DNA from 3 places in the Gordonia sp. CNJ-863 genome. Region 3 is predicted to be linked to each of the others. Evidence: predicted binding sites of a transcription regulator. Region 3 holds the regulator's gene; each other region holds the start of a gene.
The links. Region 3 encodes LexA, which represses DNA repair genes until DNA is damaged. Its sites were predicted from a motif close to CGAACANNTGTTCG; they were not measured.
Positions count from the first base shown of each region.

Region 1 (4,156 bases), on a different contig from region 3:
GATCTGAGGGTCGGCGTGGTCGGTGCCCCGGCCGCGGCCGGCCTACTCGAGCAGAGCCTGGCCACCGCGGCTCCCGACGCCTACGAGCCCCAGCGCTACGACTCAGAGGCCGCGCTGCGGGACGCGATCGAGAACCGCGAGGTCGTCGGCGGATTCGTGGTCGACGAGGCCGGTGTCCACGCCCTGGTAGCCAGCGCGGGCTCGGCGTCGATCAGCGGAAACCTCACCGGTACCGCGCAGGCGCTCGGGCAAGCGACGGGGGAGAAGGTGACGGTCGAGGACGTCGTCCCGCTGCCGGAGGGTGACCCGACCGGCATCGGCATCGGCGGTCTCGCGTTCCCGCTCGTGTTCGGCGGCATCGTCCCGGTCGTCGCGTTCCGGAAGATCTTCCCGCGCAGCAGCGGCTGGTACCTGACCGGTCTGGTCACCTTCTCGGCCGTCGGTGGCTTCGTGGTCGCAAGCATGCTCACCTTCGGGTTCGGCAGCATCGAGACAGGACTGTGGTCCACGACGTTCTGGGCCGTCGCCGGTTCGATCGCGCTCGGGATCGCCGCCCTGGCCATCCCGCTCGCGGGCCTGCAGAATGCGTTCGGTGCCAAGGGTTTCACCATCGGCGCGATGGTCATGATGTTCCTCGGCAACCCGCTGGCCGGTATCGCCGGTTCGGCTGCATGGCTGCCGTCCGGGTTGGGTACCGTCGGCCAGATCCTGCCGCCGGGTGCGGCCGGAACCCTGGTCCGCTCGGCCGCCTACTTCGGCGGAGCCGGCGGTCTCACCGCCGGTCTGACCCTTGTCACCTGGATCGTCGTCGGTCTGGTGCTGTTCGTCACGGGAATGCGACGTGCCGCCGTGTCGACACCCGAGGCCGTCGAGCTCGCCAGCTGAGCTCGATATCGCGAATCCGGGCGTCGAGTACCGGGCGCCGGCTGATCGAGGGAGACGACGCATGTCGGGCCATGTCGACCCCGCCTCGATCGACGAGTAGACGGTGACGCCGTGCGGATCCGTATGACGTTGTGCCCGGTTTCCGGGCACAACGTCATACGCATGTCACCCGCGCGGGTACGCCGCGGCGAGGAGTATCGAGGCGAGGGTGGCTTCGGCGTCGGAGGCGTCACGTAGGTCGATGACCTGGCGCATCTGGAGGCGCGGGGTATCGCCGGACGCCGGTTGGGGTCCGTGGATCTCGGCGCGCACGTGTTGTAGATGTTCGGCGAATCGGCGGGGGATGTCGGGTCGCCGGTTGATGCGTTCGGGGTTGGGTGGTGCGCCGGGTTGGGTATTGAGCCGCCAGGCGCAGCGGCCTTCGTCGGGTCCTTCGCGGACCATGCGGGTGGTGTATTGGCCGGGTTGGTCGCCGACCATGCGGTTGTGTTTCGGGCATGCCGGGGCGAGGTCGGTGATGTCGGTGAGTCCGCCGAGGCCCCAATCGAGTTGGGCGTGATGCATTTCCACGTGCGCGGCAGACACACCGCAGTCGGGATTGGAGCAGGTGTCACCATCAGGCCGGGCGAAGGACGCCAATCGCTGTTCGCGGGTGGCGAGGCGTTTGCCGCGTCCGAAGTAGAGGGGGATGGCGGTGGCGTCTTTGAACACCGCCAGCCAGGGTTGGGCGTCGGCGGCGAGGTTGATGAGGTCGGGGATGGGGATCTGGGTGGCGGTGGCGGTGACGGCGTAGCCGGCTTCGCGGACGAGGTCGTTGAGGTCGGCTTTGATGATCAGCTGCATCGGCAGTCCGCGGTGACTCTTGCCGAGCATGCCGTCCTCGAACACGGCCTTCAGGAGTGCGTTGAAGGCGTCGTGGTTGAGTTGGGCGGGGCTGCGGTCGTTGCGTTGAGCGGCGGCCGCCACAGCGTCGGGATCGGCATCCTCGCTGGACCCTGTCGGTGATTCCGGATCATTCGGATTGTTCATCCCGGGTTTGGCCCACACGGCCAGGAACATGGAGACCCGTGCGAGTAGTTCGGGTGTCAAAATGCCCGACATCTTGGCGGTGCCGTCGGCGCGTTGCCGGTTGAGGTACACGTTGCGGCGTCGTTGGCGGTCGGTGTCGTCGGTCAATGTCCCGTCGGGGTCGAGGTAGCCCAGCAGGCGAGCACCGGCCTCGGTGATCTGGTCGGGGGTGAGGTGGACGGCTTGTTCGGCGATGGTGCGTTCGGCGGCGACCTTGATGTCGTGGTCGACGGCGTGGGGGATCTGGTCGAGCACATCGATCACCGCATGCACATGCGCTGATCCCACCCGGCCGGCGGCGAACGCCGTGGCGAGGGTGGGGTGGACGGGTTCGAGGGGTGCGCCGGTGGTGGCGTCGGGGTAGGTGGCGGTGGCGCGGGTTTGTTTGAGGCGTTTGCCGGGGTAGGCCATGCGCAACCGGTGTTTCATGTAGTCGATGACGCTGCGGTAGCCGGCTTTACGGGGTAGGTCGCGCTGGTCGGCTTCGACGATCTGCTGGTTACCGGTGTAGGTGAGTCGGGCGATGGCCTGTTCGATACGGACACCGGCGTCGTCGACCTCGGTATCGGTGAGGCGGGTGAAACCCGTGGTCTGTAGCTGGTCGATGATCGCGTCGAGTTCGTCGAGCAACGCGGGCACCGCGGTCGGCGGCGACTCATCGGTGATATCGGTCGATGCGCTGTCGGTCATGGCGGTCACCCCCTCGAAGATCGCAGTTCGAATATATGTTCGACAATACACGTAATTCTATTGCTGCGCAGAGGCAATCGATCCTCTTCAGGAATGCGGGAACTGTCGGAGTCATGGTGTAGAGCGGCTTCCGTCCGACGATCGGATCTCGGGGTACCAAGGGTCTCGATAGCTGTGTCAGGGAAATCCGCGCACGCCACAGTCAATTCCGCGGATACTGCTCCAATGCTGCTGTCTCAGCGAATTCGCGCTCGTTCGAGCCGCATCGGTGCTGTCTGTGTCGCGATGCTGGTGTTCACGGGCCTGCTCGTCGCAACTCCGGGTACCGCCGAGGCGACCCCGAACTGGCGATACACGATGGTGGCGTTCTCCAACACCAGTGCCCGTCACATGGACGTGTACCAGTCCGCGGATGCGAGCCGGTTTCGGCCGCTCCGGTTTGGTGCGTACCGACCGCCGTCGGGTGTGGTGCGCGATCCGAGCATCTTTCACGGTGCAGACGGCTGGTACTACGTCACCTATACGACCGGTCAGAACACCATCGGGTTCGCGCGGAGCCGCGATCGCGTGAACTGGGCGTTCATGCACAACTATCCGGTGCCGCTGTGCTGCGCTTTCCTACCCGGCACGGGCGATGGCAAGGGAGTGTTCGGCTCCTCGTCCGGGCCGCTGTCGTTCGGGTCGGCCGGTTCGAGTGACGGACCGTCTCTGTCGCCCTTCACCACCAAGGCGTGGGCTCCGGAGTTCTTCGTCGAGGGTGGTCGCGTCAACATCATCCTGTCGATGTCGACGGGCGGAGGGTTCGTGCCCTACGTCATGACGGCGCTCGAACCCGGCCTGCGACTGTGGAGTCCGCCGGTGCCGATCCTCGGCCTCGGTGCGGACCACATCGACACGACCGTGGTGAAGGCGGGCTCCACGTACCACGCGTTCACGAAGAACGAGCGGAAGAAGGTCATCGAACACGCGGTCGCGACATCGCTGACCGGTCCCTACCGGTTCGTCCCGATGCGGAGTTTCGGTCGCTTCGTCGAAGGCATGGCGCTGGTCAAACTCCCGAACGGCAACTGGCGCATGTATGTCGACGCGTACAAGCAGCGTCGGTACTTCTACTCCGACAGCAGCGACGGGCTGTCGTCGTGGAGCTCGGCGAAAGAACTGCCCGGGCTCTCCGGATCGGTCCGCCACTTCGGGGTGATCCGGGAGCCCGCCTAGGTCGACCCGAGCAGATTGACCGCATTGGCGACGACGAGGCTCAGCACGACGATCGACAGGATCGACTGCGCGGCCATCGCGAGCTTCATCCACCGGGCGAGTGGCATCACGTCGGTGGGGCTGAATGCCGTCGCGTTGGTGAGAGCGAGGTACAAGTAGTCGAAGAACACGGGTCGCCACCCTGCTGGTGCGAGAGTCGGTTCGATCTGTTGAGGAAAGGCGAGATCCGGACGCCGTCGCGGGTGCAGATGCCTGTTGACGGGGCCGCCGCCGTCGAGCTCCCAGTACAGGAACCCGA
Region 1 covers NZ_MKKG01000094.1:62,397-66,552, forward strand. Annotated here, with positions in the region: gene BJF87_RS24950 (hypothetical protein) at 1-885, shown strand, start outside; gene BJF87_RS24955 (DUF222 domain-containing protein) at 1,051-2,643, opposite strand; gene BJF87_RS24960 (arabinofuranosidase) at 2,869-3,858, shown strand; gene BJF87_RS24965 (DUF1345 domain-containing protein) at 3,855-4,156, opposite strand, start outside.
Region 1: the regulator LexA is predicted to act here: its motif matches at 2,672-2,685, upstream of BJF87_RS24955 (DUF222 domain-containing protein).

Region 2 (4,156 bases), on a different contig from region 3:
GGCGCTGCGGCAGTTCTTCTCGACGCCGCTGTCGCACCTCGGTGAGTTCGGAAACGGTCTGGGGCAGTTCGACTCCCGCAGTTGGCTCCACGAGATCGATGTCCCGACCGCTGTCGTCGTGTCCACCCGCGACCGCGTCGTCGAACCGGAACGCCAGCAATTGCTGCTCGACGGCATCCCCGGGTCGCAGCGTTTCGAGGTCGACGGTGGCCACGCCTGCTGCGTACTCGGTGCGAAGTTCTTCATCCCGCCGTTCACCGAAGCCCTCGACGCGGTGAGCACCCATGCAGCGGTGGAGGGTTCGTCCGCGGGGTGACCGCCGCGCCACGCGGGAGGCCCAGTTTCACTATGGACTTGTCAATGATCGAACGCGGTCCCGGTTGATCACCGGGTGCGGAAGGTGCTGCGCGTGAGTCTGTGTCAGGCGGCGTCGTCGAGTCGCATGGTGCGTCGGTTGTAGGCGGGTAGGGGTCGGCGTCGGGGGTCGATGTCGGCGGGCGGGATCAGCCACGGGTGGCGGTCGAAGCCCATCATGATGTCCCAGCCGTTGTGGTGGACCCGGGTGTGGCACCGTTGGCAGAGTAGGCAGCCGTTGTCGAGGTCGGTGTCGCCGTCGTCGGACCAGTGTTGGATGTGGTGGACCTGGGTGTGCGAGGGTGGTGCGCCGCAGCTGATGCAGCATCGGTCGCGGATGATGATGGCTTTGCGGATATGTGCTGGGAACAGGCGTCGTTCGCGACCCATCGCCAGGGGCACGGTCTCTCCGTTGATGATGATCTCGGTGATCGTGCCGTCGCAGGACTGTTTCTGCGCGGTGGCCTGGGTGACCGACCCGGTCCAGGGCAGGAAGGCGGGATCACCACCGTCGGCGGGGATGGTCAACAGGGTCTGGGTACGTGGTGCACCGATGCTGTCCTGGGATGCACCTTGTGCTGCTTGGTCGAGGAGGATCTCGAGGGCGTCGACGCGTCGTTGATCGGGGGAGCGTCGGTCGTCGGCGCCGTCGGGCTCGGGACGCGGTACAGAGCGTTCGTCGATCATGGCGATGAACTTCTCGCCGACGGCCTGGGTCACGTTGGCGTGGATCTCGACGCGACTGTCGTCGGTCACGCTGTGTGACAGGGTGTCCAGGGATCGGTCGTCGGACGCGGGAATGCCGCCCTCGTCGTCGGCGATGGTGTTGCCGATGGTCTGGGCATGTTTCTGTATCTCGGTGGGTGTGGCACCGGACAGGGCTTGGGTGAGGAGTTCGGTTTCGTAGACCGTTCGGTCGTCGTCGGAAAGCTTTGTGGGTGACCGTTTCTCGATCGTGGCGATTCCCCGAACGACGGCATCGACGATCTCACCCGAGAGGCGCCCGTCGGCAGCGCACGCCTCGACCTTGCCCAGCGCCCCGAGACTGCCGGCGATACGCACCGAGCGTGTGGCGACCGCGGGTGGGAAACCCATCTCGATCAACAGTCGCTTGGTGGTGGAGCCGTGTCGTTCGGGCACCCCGAGCACATCGAGATTGGCTGTGTGCGAGCCGAGTTGGTGGTCCGCTGCGTTGCGGATCAGTCGGATCCACTCGATCTGGGCGAAAGTCTTTGCGCCGGTTGGGTCGTCGGCGGGTGGGGTGACCTCGGTGAGCTGGTCGAATATAGCTTCGAGCAGCGCCGCGGCGTCGGCCGTATCGGAGTCGGTCATGACAGCAACCTTCTTCCCTCTCAAGAGGATCTGAATCAGGTGGGGTGGGAACGTCATTGACTACTGCTCGGTCTTACGACTTCGTTGTCTTCATTTCTACATCAGGGGTCTGACAAGATTCTCGATCGGCTTCTTCGTCAGTAGATGGGCTCTTCGAATCGAGACATGACTCCTTTGTACACGAACGTACGTTCGACTGTCAGGTTTCTCCACAGCCTCTGGCCTGGCCAAAAAACCCGCGTGCCAGCTTCTTTCGGCCACATGAAGGATCGCCGCACCGCCGGTGAACAGAAACCTCACACGCAACAGATTCCGCGCATCTGAGCGCAACCGCCGAGCTATTCGACGACCGTTGTCGAACCCATCGGGTGGCTCATCCGCGGTGGTGATCGTCGACCTGCCGATCAGGGTTCCACCGTCGACGCCGTCGATACAGCGTTGACCGGCCTCGCCTGGCAGATCGTCCGTTCCAGCGAGAGCACCACGCGGTGACCGACCTCGACCAGGGTCGCGCCACGACGACGCTGCCCGACGACATGTCGGCGCGTCGGCCGCTGAGCCGGGTCCAGCGGGTGGGTCTGCTGATCGTGGCCGGAATGGTCGCCGGGGGCTTCGTGATCGACTGGCGCACAGCCCTGTCGGCGGTCCTGAGCATCTGTGCCGTCTACTTCGTGATCTCCAGTGTCGACAAGTTCGTCCTCGTCACCCGAGGTATGTCCGGACGCGGCGTCATCAGGGTGTCCGACGAGGAGGCCCGCGCCATCCCCGACGCCGAGCTGCCGGTGTACACGGTTCTGCTCCCCGTGTACGGCGAACCGGAAATCGTCGCCAATCTCGTCGTCGGCGTCGGTCAGATCGATTATCCCGCAGACAAACTCGACATCCTGCTGGTCCTGGAGAGTGACGATCACGCGACCCTCGACGCCATCGCGGATGCCGACCTCGCCGGCATCACCCCGGTCCTCGTGCCGCCGAGTGAGCCCCGCACCAAACCCAAGGCCTGCAATCACGCGATGAGCCTGCCGTCGGAGCGCAGCGAGCTCGTCACCATCTACGACGCCGAGGACATCCCCGATCCGCTGCAGCTCCGACGCGCCGCGGCGGTGTTCGCGGCCGAAGCGCCCGACGTTGCCTCCGTCCAGGCCCGCCTCGGCTACTTCAACGAACGGGACGACCTGCTCACCCGGTGGTTCGCCATCGAGTACGACCAGTGGTTCTCGTACATGCTGCCCGCGCTGAGTGCGTCGAAATGTGTGATCCCCCTGGGCGGTACGTCCAATCACATCCGCACCGAGGTGCTGCGGGAGGTGGGCGGCTGGGATGCCTTCAACGTCACCGAGGACGCCGACCTCGGTATCCGCCTCGCGCGCTTCGGATATCGCACGGTGGTCTTGGACTCGTTGACCGAGGAGGAGGCGAACGCCGACGTGGTGAACTGGGTCCGTCAGCGATCCCGGTGGTACAAGGGCTATCTCCAGACCTTCCTGGTGCATACCCGGCATCCCACCGCGATGGTCCGTGAGCTCGGGGTGGTGCCGACGCTGCGAATCGCGAACCTGACGGCGGGGATGCCGATCGCCAACACTCTCAACCTCGCGTTCTGGGCGCTGCTGCTGGTGGTTCGCGGGCAAACCCGATTTCATGCGCGGACTTTTCCCGGGCCCGGTGTTCTACCTGTGCCTCTTCATGTTCACGGTGGGGAATCTCGCGACCGTTCTGCTCGGCGTGGTCTCCGCCCGTACGCGAGGCAAGCCGTATCTGCTCGCTGCTGCTCTGCTCGTGCCCGGCTACTGGTTCCTGCAGTCGATGGCCGCGGTCAAGAGTATGGCGCAGCTCGTCTACAAGCCGTCCTACTGGGAGAAGACCGTGCACGGCCTGTCCGCCATGCCGGGAGTCTCGCGTCCGTCGAAAGGGGCCGGAAATGTCCAGCCGTAGAAGTGCTCGCCTGCTCCGCTTGTGGGGTGCGATGGCGCTCGTCGTCGCCTGCGGGGCCGTCGCCGCTCCGGCGGCTGCCGTGCCGGACGCGTCGACGACGTTGGGGTGGCGCCAGCTCGGTCTCGGGACGTCCGTGCAGATCGACGCGACGGATGCCCCGGTGAGCGTGAGTGTCCCGGTGCCCGAGGGCATGGCGCCGACGCGGCTGACCGGTGTGGTCGCCTCGGCGACCAACGTGAGCAACTCGTTCGTGCAGGTGGCGCGGGGCGACGGAACGGTCATCGGCACCATCGACGTCCCGCAATTCGGTCCGCAGCAGCTCAGTACGCCGTTCTCCGTACCGTTGACGCAGGTCCCGGTCGTCATGGGGCGCGCCGACCTCCGGTTGACCCTGCGCACCAACGACGCCGACGCCGTCTGCGGCCCCGACCCCGACGTCGCTCTCACGAACCTCGCGGTGTCTTTCGCCGGTGCCGCGCAGGTGCCCGGCGCCATCGCCGACGTCTTCGGATCGGTGATCAGCGGTGTGACCGTC
Region 2 covers NZ_MKKG01000013.1:4,751-8,906, reverse strand. Annotated here, with positions in the region: gene BJF87_RS08640 (alpha/beta fold hydrolase) at 1-316, shown strand, start outside; gene BJF87_RS08635 (HNH endonuclease signature motif containing protein) at 421-1,686, opposite strand; partial or broken gene BJF87_RS08630 (glycosyltransferase family 2 protein) at 2,223-3,621, shown strand; gene BJF87_RS08625 (hypothetical protein) at 3,653-4,156, shown strand, end outside.
Region 2: the regulator LexA is predicted to act here: its motif matches at 1,868-1,881, upstream of BJF87_RS08635 (HNH endonuclease signature motif containing protein).

Region 3 (4,156 bases):
CGCGGGGTGGTCGTGATCGACGCCGCGTCGGAGCAGACCCGTGATCGATTGCCGGCGAGAGGAATCGTCGCGCTCCTCGACCTGGCGATCCCGCCCCTGCACCGCCGCGTGGCCGGTTCCCTCGGGGCCGCGGGTCGACTCGCGCTGAGCCAGAGCCCCTACCCGGATCTCGATGCGTTGCTGGCCGACTGCACACGTCGCGCCATCCGCGATGTCGTGGCGGGCCTCGACGCCGGCACCCTGTCGGCGGTGCGCTCTCCCGAGACATTCCGCGTGCTCACCGAGAAGTTGCGTCCACGGATCACCGAGTCGGCACCGGACTACTTCTCTCTCGCCGTCGAATCCCTCGGTTGGGTGGCACCGGTCCGTGCCGCGATCGACCGACATGCCGGTTCACTCGCGGCCGATGACGTCGCCGAACAGCTGGACAATCTCGTCTTCGACGGATTCGTCGCCGCCACCGCACGACGACATCTGGAGAATGTGCCGCGCTACCTCGCGGCCGCCGAGGCCCGCCTGTCGGCGCTCCCTGCATCGGCGGCCCGGGATCAGGCCGGAGTAGCCGTCGTCGACCGGGTGACCGAGCGGTGGGCGCAACGACTGACTCAGGTGCCCGACCACCGGAAGGCGCACGTCAACGACGAGGCCCAGTGGCTCGTCGAGGAGCTGCGGGTGGGATTGTTCGCCGAACGGCTCGGCACCGCGTACCCGGTGTCGGAGAAGCGGGTCCTACGAACTCTTGACCGACTCGGCTGAGGCGGCTCGGAGGTCGTCGATCTCGCGCTGGAAGTCCTCGACGGAGTCGAACGAGCGATAGACCGACGCGAACCGCAGGTAGGCGACCTCGTCGAGGTCGCGCAGCGGCTTGAGGATCGCGAGACCGACCTCGTTGCTGGGGATCTCGGCCGATCCACTGGCACGTACGGTGTCCTCGACCTGCTGGGCGAGCTGCGCCAATGCGTCCTCGGCGACGTGGCGTCCCTGGCATGCGCGCCGGACGCCCCTCATCACCTTCTCGCGACTGAACGGTTCGGTGACGCCGTTGCGTTTGACCACCGCGAGCACCGCGCTCTCCACGGTCGAGAAGCGTCGCCCGCACTCCACGCAGGAGCGGCGGCGCCGGATGGCCTGCCCCTCATCAGCGACACGCGAGTCGATGACCTTGGTGTCGTCGTTCTTGCAGAAGGGGCAGCGCATCGTATCCTCACGCAGGTCACGGGACACTCTGGTGCAGCCGCGCCGCATGCCAGGCCGGTAGTCGGCCGGTCCCTGTGACATCGAGGATACCGCCCGTGCTCAGTGGTACCGGGGGGCGAGCAGCGGCTGACCGACGCGCAGCCCGCTCGACGGGAGGTCGTTCAGCTGGATGATCTCGTCGACGACCGCCTCACGCGGCATCTCGGGGGCGACGCGCGATGCGATGGTGCTCAGCGAGTCGCCCGACCGCACGTGTACGACCTCGGTGCCGACCGAAGAAGGTGTGACCGTCGCGGCGTAGTTCTGACCGACGACCGCGATGACCCACACGGCCAGAGCGAGCCCGACGCCGGCGAGAATTGCCGTCGCCGTGCGCCGACGCCGCCGGATGACGGCCGAGGGCGCGGTATGCGCAACACGCGAGACGGGTACGACCGGTGCACGACCCCGCATACCGACCGGCGAGGCGCACCGGGTGGAGGCGACCCGGCGGACCCGGACCGCCGACTCCGGCACCGGACGCCCGTCGACGGGCCGGCGGCCGTCGCCGCGGCGCATCGGGCGCGGACGCTCCAGGACGTCACCACGGACCGAATCGGTGGAGCGGTCGGGGTCGATGAGAGTGGCGGTGCGCATGATGCCCTCCGTGTTTCCGGTCGAACGCTTGTCCGTGCTCCGACTGCGTCGTCGGCGTTCGAACTGTTCGATTGTCGATCATCTGTTCGATGCACTGATGTTCGATTTGTAGCACGGCACTCCGACACTTGTCTCGCAACACGTCGAACAAATGTTTGATGCGGTCGGCATTCTCGGCTAGGGTCGTCGTCAGACAAGCGATCTACCAGCACGTTCGGAATCGAGAGGAACCCGATCATGAGCGATGACGGCGGTAAGCGCACCGGAGCGCGGGGCGCCGACGAGCCCGTCGCCCCGGCAGACATGGCGGCGGCCGAGGCCTCGCTGACGCCGCGGCAGCGCGGAGTTCTCGAGGTGATCCGCAGATCCGTGCGCGAGCGCGGTTACCCGCCGAGCATCCGCGAGATCGGTGACGAGGTGGGTCTCACGTCGACCTCCTCCGTCGCCCACCAACTGCGGACGCTCGAACGCAAGGGCCTCCTCAAGCGCGACGCGAATCGTCCGCGAGCGGTCAACATCGCACCGAGCGAGCCGCCGACGCCCACCTCACCGACCGGTGGTGCGCTACCCGAGCCCACCTTCGTGCCGGTGCTCGGCCGGATCGCCGCAGGCGGCCCGATCCTCGCGGAAGAAGCCGTCGAGGACGTCTTCCCGCTCCCCCGCGAGCTCGTCGGCGAGGGTTCGCTGTTCCTGCTGAAGGTCGTCGGTGAGTCGATGATCGACGCCGCGATCTGCGACGGCGACTGGGTGGTCGTCCGCCAGCAGAACGTGGCCGACAACGGCGACATCGTGGCCGCGATGATCGACGGCGAGGCCACGGTCAAGACCTTCAAACGCCAGAAGGGTCATGTCTGGCTGATGCCGCACAACGAGCTGTTCGACCCGATCCCGGGCGACGAGGCCGTGATCCTCGGCAAGGTCGTCACCGTGATGCGGCGTATCTGACCTCTTCGTTCTCGAGAACCGCGGCGGCAGCCTCGCGCGCCGCAGCCGGATCGGTGGTGGCGAGCGCGGCTGTCGCCGCGTTTTCGCAGGTCGACCGTGAGACGCCGCCGAGGCGGGCACCGACCGCGGCGGCCGCCACCGGAGCACTCGACAGCGAGGTGACACCCAACCCGACGAGCACACAGGCGAGGATCGGGTCCGCCGCGGCCTCGCCGCACACGCCCACCGGTTTCCCCTGATCCCGTCCGGCCCGCGCGACCGTCGCGATGAGGTGCAGGACCGCCGGCTGCCACGGATCGGTCAGCGATGCGAGATCGGCCGACATCCGGTCGGCGGCCATCGTGTACTGCGTGAGGTCGTTGGTGCCGATCGAGACGAAGTCGACCTCGGCCAGGATCGCCGGCGCGAGGATCGCGGCGGCGGGGACCTCGATCATCACCCCGGCGACCAGTCCGCGTTCCCGTACCTGAGCGGCGAAGGCGGCCGCCTCGGCCGGTGAGGCGATCATCGGCGCCATGACCCAGGGGCTCGTCTCGGAACCCTCCGCGGCGCGTGTGATCGCGTCGAGCTGATGGGCACGGATCTCGGGGTGTGCCAAGGCGATCCGGTCGCCGCGCACACCGAGCGCCGGGTTGGCCTCCTCGGGCTGGTGCACGAAGCGCAGCGGCTTGTCCGAGCCGGCGTCGAGCGTACGGATGACGACCCTGCGGCCGCCGAACGCGTCGAGCACCTCGCGATAGATGTCCGCCTGTTCCTCCACCGACGGCTCGTCGGCGCGTTCGAGGAAGGCCAGTTCGGTGCGGAACAGTCCGACGCCCTCCACCGGATGATCGGTGGCCGCACGGGCCGACGATCCGTCGGCGACGTTGGCCAGGATCGCCACCTCCACACCGTCGGCGGTGCGACCCGGGCCCGACCAGCCGGCGACCCGTGCGGCCTGACGCGTGTACTCGTCGACACGGGCCCGCGCGGCGGCGTTGTCGGGTTGCACGACGATCTCGCCTGTCGTGCCGTCCACGAGTATCACCGTGCCCGAGTCGATCCCGGCGAGACCGGGGACCGCGACGACACACGGGATGCCGAGCTGCCGGGCGATGATCGCGGTGTGGCTGGTGGGCCCGCCCAGGCGGGTAACCAGCGCGATGGTGGTGGCGGGATCGAGCCCCGCGGTGTCGGCGGGCGCGAGGTCGTCGGCGAGGAGGACCGAGGGCACGTCCGGCGTGGGCACGCCGGGCTCGGGGAGGCCCAGGAGTTCGGCGAGGACGCGGTCGCGGACGTCGTTGAGATCGGTGACGCGCTCGGCCATGAGCCCACCGAGCTTGGTGAACACGGCGGCGAACTGTTCAGTGGCGGCGACGGCGGCCGACGGCGCCGAGGC
Region 3 covers NZ_MKKG01000022.1:336,058-340,213, forward strand. Annotated here, with positions in the region: gene hrpA (ATP-dependent RNA helicase HrpA) at 1-756, shown strand, start outside; gene nrdR (transcriptional regulator NrdR) at 730-1,197, opposite strand; gene BJF87_RS13415 (LysM peptidoglycan-binding domain-containing protein) at 1,297-1,833, opposite strand; gene lexA (transcriptional repressor LexA) at 2,071-2,778, shown strand; gene BJF87_RS13425 (putative PEP-binding protein) at 2,756-4,156, opposite strand, start outside.